Linked DNA regions of Methylovirgula sp. 4M-Z18. The main gene of each other region encodes a partner of the protein of the gene in region 2 in a complex. Links are inferred from orthologs where the notes say so. Each region holds a gene or a part of one and is shown on either strand. Other genes may lie near its edges.

What was found. The genes of interacting proteins can lie anywhere in the genome.
Region 1: the proteins of rpsG (region 2) and tig are in contact, whole or in part, in a crystal structure (PDB 3GTY), measured with the Thermotoga maritima proteins. The link is inferred for Methylovirgula sp. 4M-Z18 from one-to-one orthologs. Residues at the interface, in WP_004081843.1 of Thermotoga maritima: Lys34, Lys52, Lys55, Glu59, Arg62, Gln63, Glu66, Asn67, Lys69, Val71, Arg95, Ala109, Lys110, Lys111, Gly112, Arg113, Pro114, Glu117, Glu121, Ile124, Ala125, Tyr127, Asn128, Asn129, Thr130, Gly131, Lys135, Asp139, Arg142, Met143; in WP_004081061.1 of Thermotoga maritima: Glu122, Val124, Val129, Leu130, Tyr133, Glu188, Gly259, Ile262, Tyr263, Glu266, Ser270, Glu273, Gln274, Glu277, Arg308, Gln311, Ile312, Ser315, Tyr316, Glu325, Arg329, Arg336, Leu363, Phe366, Trp367, Arg373, Leu377, Arg381, Leu384, Glu387.

Annotation. Positions count from the first base shown.
Region 1 is NZ_CP149574.1:2,038,026-2,040,992, forward strand. It holds tig (trigger factor), read left to right. Parts: upstream 1-791; coding sequence 792-2,144; downstream 2,145-2,967. Other genes in the region: V9T28_RS09445 (ATP-dependent Clp protease proteolytic subunit), read left to right, coding at 2,382-2,967. UniProt on the Bacillus subtilis protein: Involved in protein export. Acts as a chaperone by maintaining the newly synthesized protein in an open conformation. Functions as a peptidyl-prolyl cis-trans isomerase.
Region 2 is NZ_CP149574.1:2,535,596-2,541,158, reverse strand. The notes cover bases 1,254-4,124. They hold rpsG (30S ribosomal protein S7), read left to right. Parts: upstream 1,254-2,389; coding sequence 2,390-2,860; downstream 2,861-4,124. Other genes in these bases: fusA (elongation factor G), read left to right, coding at 2,891-4,124; rpsL (30S ribosomal protein S12), read left to right, coding at 2,000-2,371; V9T28_RS11800 (MFS transporter), read right to left, coding at 1,254-1,411. Outside these bases: panB (3-methyl-2-oxobutanoate hydroxymethyltransferase), read right to left, coding at 1-133; more of V9T28_RS11800, read right to left, coding at 179-1,253; more of fusA, read left to right, coding at 4,125-4,978; tuf (elongation factor Tu), read left to right, coding at 5,050-5,563.

The sequences.
Region 1 (2,967 bases), 500 kb from region 2 along the record:
CTCGCACGTGATTTGTAAATCTGATGCCGGAACGGCTCGAAAACAAATGGACTCGGTAAGGCTTTCGTAGTAGAACAAAAAGTGAATATTAGGCCTGACGAACTCGGACCCCAACTTTAAAAAGATAACTGCTCAACCATTTTTGGGAACGAACTGATAGGGTAAATAGCCAAGCTACATCAAATAGATAAATATGTTCTACTGGCAAGTTTGATCTTTGCGAAGACAATATGATGCCATCGCTAGTAGCGGCATTTGGTTTAGCTGATGCGGCGCGAGACGATGTTCTATAGCAAAAACCTCCGGCAGCATCAGACGATACCATGTGAACCAATTTTTGGAACGAACTGACAGAGATATTTCATCATTAAATTCAAATAGTTGAAATTCAAAATCGCGAAATCGAGGCAGGAGTGGGAAGCGTCAGCCGCATGGATGGAACGGCCGTTCGCGTCAGCAACGGCGTGGGCGACCCGAGCCTGAATTTGCCGCGAAATTTACCGCCGCAAGCTCCATTTTTTTGCTGCATCTCCTTCGCCACATTGCTATAGAGCGCCACCCGGAACGGTGAGGCGCGTCTTCTTGCGTCAGGCGGACGCGGGCGTGGCGGAATTGGTAGACGCACTGGGTTTAGGTTCCAGCGGCGAAAGCTGTGGGGGTTCGAGTCCCTCCGCCCGCACCAGACTGACCGCGACCAGCCCATCCTCTGGACCAGATTGCAAAAAGGCACGGGATCGCCCGGCCTCGGCCGCCTTCATCGGGCGCCGTCAACCAATGGAAAAGGCAAACCAATGCAAGTGACCGAAACCCTCTCGCAAGGCTTGAAGCGCGAATTCAAAGTCGTGCTGCCGGCGAGCGACCTCGCTGCGCGCTTCGAGCGCGAATTGTCCGATCTCAAGGGCAAGGTTCAGCTCAAGGGCTTCCGTCCCGGCAAAGTGCCGACCGAACATTTGAAGCGCGTGTATGGCCGCAGCGTCATGGGCGACGTGGTGCAGAACGCGGTGAACGAGGCGAACCGCAAGATCGTCGAGGACAATGGTCTGCGCCTCGCCATGGAGCCGAAAATCGAATTCCCCACGGATCAGGCCGAGGTCGAGCGGGCGCTCGAAGCCAAGGGCGATCTTGCCTATCAGGTCGCGCTCGAAGTGCTGCCGCAATTCGATGCCGGCAAGTTTGACGACGTCGAATTGGAGCGCCCGGTCGCCGAGGTGACCGAGGAGGAAGTCAATAAGGCCGTCGACCGGATGGCCGAACGCAACCGCACCTATAGCGCCAAGGACGGCGCGGCCGAGAAGGGCGACAAGGTCAAGATCGATTTCGTCGGCAAGATCAACGACGAAGCCTTCGAAGGGGGTGACGGCAAGGACATCGATGTTGTGATCGGGTCCGAGACCTTCATTCCGGGCTTCGAAGACCAGTTGCTTGGCATCAGCGCCGGCGACGAGCGCCTCGTGACCGTGACCTTCCCCGAAAACTACATGGCGCTGCATCTTGCCGGCAAGGAAGCCAAGTTCGACGTGACGGCCAAGGGCATCGAGACCCCGGGCGCGGTGACGCTCGACGAGGAATTCGCCAAGGGCTTCGGCTTCGACACGATCGACGCGCTCAAGGACGCCGTGAAGAAGAACATCGGCGACGAATATGCCAAGCTGTCGCGCAGCAAGCTGAAGCGCTCGCTCCTCGACGCGCTGGACAAGCGCTACACGTTCGAATTGCCGCAGAGCCTGGTCGATCAGGAATTCGCCGGCATCTGGCAGCAGGTCGAGGCCGAGCAGAAGGCTTCGGGCAAGACCTTCGCCGATGAGAACACCACCGAGGAAAAGGCGCGCGAAGACTACCGCCGCATCGCCGAACGCCGCGTGCGCCTTGGCCTGGTCCTCGCCGAAGTCGGCGAAAAGGCCGCTGTGAAAGTGCCGGACGAGGACGTGACTCGCGCCCTGATCGAGCGCGCGCGCCAATATCCGGGCCAGGAAAAGCAGGTCTGGGACTTCTACAGCAAGAACCCGGAGCGCCTTGCCGAGCTGCGTGCGCCGCTGTTCGAGGAGAAGGTGGTCGACCACATCATCTCGCTCGCCAAAGTGACCGATAAAACAGTCAGTAAGGACGAGTTGTTCAAGTTCTCCGACGAGGAGGAGGCGGCTTAACGCCGCCTCACCGGTGCGCTTTCGAAGGCCGATCCCGGCAGCGGGACCGGCCTTTTTGATGACATGACCGGAGGCGGCAAGGCCGATGGCGGCGGTGCGTTCTGTCTACCTGTCCCATCCCGGCGCTCCCCCGTCTTTTGCCGCTTTATCGCCCCTTAACATTCTGCGGGGGATGACTACATACGACCTCTAATGCCTTAATGGGGCTAGTCGATTCTTGAGAGCCTAGGACAGACCATGATCCGCGACCGCGATCCCATCGAGATTTACAACAATTACCTGATCCCACAGGTGATCGAAAATACCAGCCGCGGCGAGCGCGGGTTCGACATTTACTCGCGTCTTTTGCGTGAGCGCATCATCTTCCTGACCGGCCCCGTGGAAGATAACATGGCGTCGGTCATCGTGGCACAATTGCTCTTTCTGGAAGCGGAAAACCCCAAGAAAGAGATTTCCATGTACATCAACTCGCCGGGCGGGGTGGTGACGGCCGGCCTGTCGATCTACGACACGATGCAGTTCATCCGACCGAAGATCTCGACCCTCTGCCTCGGCCAGGCGGCGTCCATGGGCTCGCTGCTGTTGTGCGCCGGTGACGCTGGCATGCGCTATGCGCTGCCGAATGCCCGAGTGATGGTGCATCAGCCGTCCGGCGGCTTCCAGGGCCAGGCATCGGACATCGTTCGGCACGCCGAAGACATTATGAAGGTAAAAAAACGCTTGAATGAGATCTATGTGAAGCACACCGGTCGTGATTATGACACGATTGAGCGCACATTGGACCGTGATCACTTCATGTCCGCCGAAGAGGCGAAGGACTTCG
Region 2 (5,563 bases):
GCACGTCGACGAGCGGCGCAGCGAGCTGCGCAGTGCAGGAATCATAGGCGGTGGTCGCGACGATGCGCTGGCCGCGGGCCTTATAAACCTGCAGATCGGGCACGGTGAATGGGCGTCGCGTTTCTCCCGTCACGGCATCTCCCTCGCGCCGGTCTCCGAATGGGACGGGCGGCGCTGTTTACAAGGAATTGGCGCGGGAGGCTAGGGCGACTGTGTTCGGAGCTGGTTTCCGCGTCATCAGCGTCGCCGCGAGCAGTATGACGGCGAGAACGATCCAATCGGCCGTGTAGCTGCCGAAGAGGTCATGGAGGAGGCCGAGCAGGGCAGGGGAAAGACAGATGGTGATCTGATTGGCGGCCAGCGCCAATCCGAGTGCGAAGCCGACCCGGTCGGGCGGTGCGGCCTCGGCAAGATAAGCCACCCACGGCCCGTACCAGCCGATGCCGAAAAAGCCGACCCAAGCGGCGACCGGCACGAGATACAAAAGCGAGCCTGCGACCGGCACCAGCAGGGCGAGAAGACCCGCGGTGGTCGCGGCGAGGCAGCAGAACACCGGAAAGAATCGTCCCGATTTGGCGCGATCGCTCCAGGCCGCCAATACAATCCGGCCAATGACGCCGGCGACTTGCGTGACGAGTAGGACCAGGGCACCGTCGGGCAGGGCCATATGGTAGCGCTCGGTCAGATAGAGCGGCAGGAACAAGGTGATCGCAAATTGCGCCGACACCATCGTGATGCCGGCCCAGGCGATATTGCGGGTGCTGGGATGGCGCAGAAGCTCCATGCGCGGTGGCCGCGGCCCCCCGGGCGCCGCGGCCACCGCGCGGAAGTTCTCCGCATGATCCGGCGCCCGATAGAAGACCAGGAACAGCACGCCGCCGAACAAGGCGACGCAGGTGCTGGCGAAAAAGGCGCTGTGCCAGCCCCAGCGGGCTGCAATCACCGGCAGGCTCGCGACCGAGAGGGCGCCTCCGAGCGGCAGCCCGGCTTGGCGGATCCCCATGGCAAAGCCGCGTTGGGCCCGCTCGAACCAGACCGCAATCGATTTCGCGCCGCCGGGCTGGGCGGTGCTGTAGCCGGCCCCCAGCAGGATGAGGCAGAAAAGCAGGCCGACATAGCCGCCGGCGAGCGAGGCCAATCCCGAGGCAAGTGCGATCACCAGCGATCCTACCCCGACGATCCAGCGCTCGTTGAATCGGTCGAGCAGCTCGCCGACCACCAACAGGCCAAAAATGGGCGCCACCGAGGCTGACGACATCAGAAGCCCGATCTCGAAGCCGCTGAGGCCGAGGTCGGCTTTAATATAGCCGGCCAGCGCGCCAAACCCCTGGACGAGGAAGCTGGCGCTCGCCTGGGTGAGGGTGGCGACGGCCAGGATGGTCCAGCGATAGGAAGAGGTCGGATTTCGCATCGGCATCTTTAAAAGGGCTGCTCTTTCTCCTGTAGCACCAAAATCCCGTCCGCCGAACGCCAACGCGGAATGACAGTCTTGCATTTCGCTCGCGGGCGCCTGCTTACGAAAATAGAATCGCATTGCGACTCGATCTTGCGTGACACCGGGGCTTTGACCCGCTATTCCATCGCATCGCTGCAAGCCAAAAGCCGGATCGCCACCTTTTTGGGCAGATTTTGAGTCATTTCAGGCCTTTTTGCGCTGCAAAAGGACTTGACGAATGGGCGGCGCCCGACTAGTTTCCGCCCACTTTCGATAGGCAGTAGGTTTCACTTTTCCCGAGTGACTCGCTTGGGACGCAAGAAACCTAAACGCTGTCGGCCTCAATCTGCGACGTAAAAAGTCACTAAAGAACCCTATCGGGTTCGCTATGAGGCAAGATCTTGAGATGAAAATCTTCAAGGTCCTCTGCGGTTTTCGCGCTGGAAGTCCAGAAATGGGCTGATGGCGCAATTCGCTTTGCGTGCGGGCCTTGCCGGCATGGAAGGCGGTGAGGGTCCGACCCTCGAATGTTTGTTTTGAATTTCGTGTGACGAAGGGCGAACGATGCCGACAATTAGCCAGTTGATCCGCAAGCCGCGGCAACAGAAGACCTACCGGGAAAAGTCCCGCCATCTGGGCGCCTGCCCGCAGAAGCGTGGCGTGTGCACGCGCGTTTATACCACGACCCCGAAGAAGCCGAACTCGGCACTTCGTAAGGTTGCGAAGGTGCGCCTCACCAACGGGTTCGAGGTGATCGGCTATATCCCGGGTGAGGGCCACAACCTTCAGGAGCACTCCGTGGTCATGATCCGCGGCGGCCGCGTGAAGGATCTTCCCGGCGTTCGTTATCACATCCTGCGTGGCGTGCTCGATACGCAGGGCGTCAAGGACCGTAAGCAGCGCCGTTCGAAGTACGGCGCGAAGCGTCCGAAGTAAGATTTGTAGGAGCGAAGAATGTCGCGTCGTCATAGCGCTGAAAAGCGCGAGATTATCCCGGATCCGAAATTTCATGACATCATCGTCACGAAGTTCATGAATTCGATCATGTACGATGGCAAGAAGTCGGTCGCCGAATCGATCGTCTATGGCGCCTTCGATGTGATCGAAGCCAAAGTGAAGCAAGATCCGATCGTGGTGTTCCGCACGGCCCTTGAGAATGTCGCGCCGGCGATCGAAGTGCGTTCGCGCCGCGTCGGCGGTGCGACCTATCAGGTCCCGGTGGAAGTTCGCCAGGAGCGCCGTCAGGCTCTCGCGATCCGCTGGATCATCACCGCTGCTCGCGGCCGGAATGACAAGACCATGGTGGACCGTCTCTCGGCTGAGCTGATGGACGCAGCCAACAATCGTGGCAATGCCGTGAAGAAGCGTGAAGACACGCATCGCATGGCCGAAGCCAACCGCGCCTTCGCCCATTACCGCTGGTAATCAGCAGCTTTTTCGCCAAGGAACTTTCATATGGCCCGCCAATATCCTCTGAAGGACTACCGAAATTTCGGTATCATGGCGCATATCGACGCTGGCAAGACCACGACGACCGAGCGCATCCTTTACTATACCGGCAAGAGCCACAAGATCGGCGAAGTGCACGACGGCGCTGCGACCATGGACTTCATGGAGCAGGAGCAGGAGCGTGGCATCACCATCACCTCGGCTGCGACGACCGCCTTCTGGGAAGGTCGCGACGGCAAGAAGCACCGCTTGAACATCATCGACACCCCCGGCCACGTCGACTTCACCATCGAAGTCGAGCGCTCCTTGCGCGTGCTCGACGGTGCGGTGTGCGTGCTCGATTCCAACCAGGGTGTCGAGCCCCAGACCGAAACCGTTTGGCGCCAGGGCGACAAGTACAAAGTTCCGCGTATTGTCTTCTGTAACAAGATGGACAAGATCGGCGCCGACTTCTACCGCTGCATCGACGACATCAAGGTGCGTCTCGGCGCGCGTCCCATCGCGATCCAGCTCCCGATCGGCGCGGAAAACAATTACAAGGGCATCGTCGACCTCGTTCGTATGAAGGGCGTCGTCTGGGCTGAAGAATCGCTCGGCGCGAAGTTCGAGGACATCGAAATTCCGGCTGACCTGAAAGAGAAGGCCGTGGAATATCGCACGGCTCTCATCGAGGCCGCCGTCGAACTCGACGACGATGCGATGACGGCCTACCTCGATGGCCAGGAGCCGGACGAGGACACGCTGCGCAGGCTGATCCGCAAGGCCGTTCTGGTCGGCGCGTTCTACCCCGTTCTGTGCGGTTCGGCCTTCAAGAACAAGGGCGTGCAGCCGCTGCTCGACGCCGTTGTCGATTACCTGCCGTCGCCGATCGATCGCGGCGCGATCAAGGGCCTCGACTACAAGACCGGCGAAGAAACCGAGCGCAAGCCGTCGGATGACGAGCCGCTGTCGCTGCTGGCGTTCAAGATCATGGACGACAAATACGGCGTCCTGACCTTCGCACGTATCTATTCGGGCCGGCTTGAGAAGGGCATGCAGCTCCTCAACTCGACCCGCGAGAAGACCGATCGCGTCGGCCGCATGGTTCTCATGCACGCCAACGACCGTGAGGAAATCGCGGAAGCCTATGCGGGCGACATCGTGGCGCTGGTCGGCATGAAGGAAGCGCGCACCGGCGATACGCTGTGCGATCCGAACAAGGCCGTCGTCCTCGAGAAGATGGAATTCCCCGAGCCCGTGATCGAAATGGCCGTCGAGCCGAAGACCAAGGGCGACCAGGAAAAGATGGCCGAAGCGCTTATCAAGCTGGCTGCCGAAGATCCGTCGTTCCGCGTCTCGACCGATCAAGAATCGGGCCAGACGATCATCAAGGGCATGGGCGAACTGCATCTCGACATCAAGGTCGACATTCTGAAGCGTACCCATCGCGTGGAAGTGAATGTCGGCGCGCCGCAGGTTGCCTATCGCGAGAAGATCACGAAGCGCGTTGAAAAAGACTACACCCACAAGAAGCAGACCGGTGGTACCGGCCAGTTCGCGCGGGTCAAGTTCATTGTCGAGCCGAACGAGACCGCTAAGGGCTTCGAGTTCGAGTCGAAGATCGTCGGTGGTGCTGTTCCGAAGGAATACATCCCTGGCGTGGTCAAGGGTCTCGAGTCGGTTCTCGGCGCGGGCGTTCTTGCTGGCTTCCCGGTCGTCGACGTGAAGGTCTCGCTGATCGACGGTGCATATCACGAAGTGGACTCGTCGGCGCTCGCCTTCGAAATCGCTTCGCGTGCTGCTCTGCGCGAAGCGCTGCGTGAAGGCAATTCGGTTCTGCTCGAGCCGATCATGAAGGTCGAGGTGGTGACACCGGAAGACTATACGGGTTCAGTCATCGGCGACTTGAACTCGCGGCGTGGCCAGATCCAGGGCCAGGACATGCGCGGCAATGCCGTCATCGTCAACGCGATGGTGCCGCTTGCCAACATGTTCGGTTACGTCAACACATTGCGGTCGTTCTCGCAGGGTCGCGCAAGCTACTCGATGGTGTTCGATCACTACGCTGAAGTGCCGCGCAACGAGGCTGAAAAGATTCAGGCGAAATACGCTTAAAACTTAAGCGTATTTCGTCAAAAACCAACAAACGTTCCTTTTAAAGGAAAGATTGTAAGAGGAGCCCTTCCATGGCTAAGGAAAAGTTCGAACGCAACAAACCGCATTGCAACATCGGCACCATCGGTCACGTCGACCATGGCAAGACCTCGCTGACGGCTGCAATCACCAAGGTTCTCGCTGAGACCGGCGGTGCGACGTTCAAGGCATACGATCAGATCGACGCTGCGCCGGAAGAAAAGGCCCGCGGCATCACGATCTCGACCGCGCACGTCGAGTACGAGACCAAGGCGCGCCACTATGCGCACGTCGATTGCCCCGGCCACGCCGACTATGTGAAGAACATGATCACCGGCGCTGCCCAGATGGACGGCGCGATCCTCGTCGTGTCGGCTGCTGACGGCCCGATGCCGCAGACTCGCGAGCACATCCTGCTCGCCCGCCAGGTCGGCGTGCCGGCGCTCGTCGTGTTCATGAACAAGGTCGACATGGTCGACGATCCGGAGCTGCTCGAGCTCGTTGAACTCGAAGTTCGCGAACTTCTCTCGAAGTACGACTTCCCCGGCGACGACATTCCGATCACCA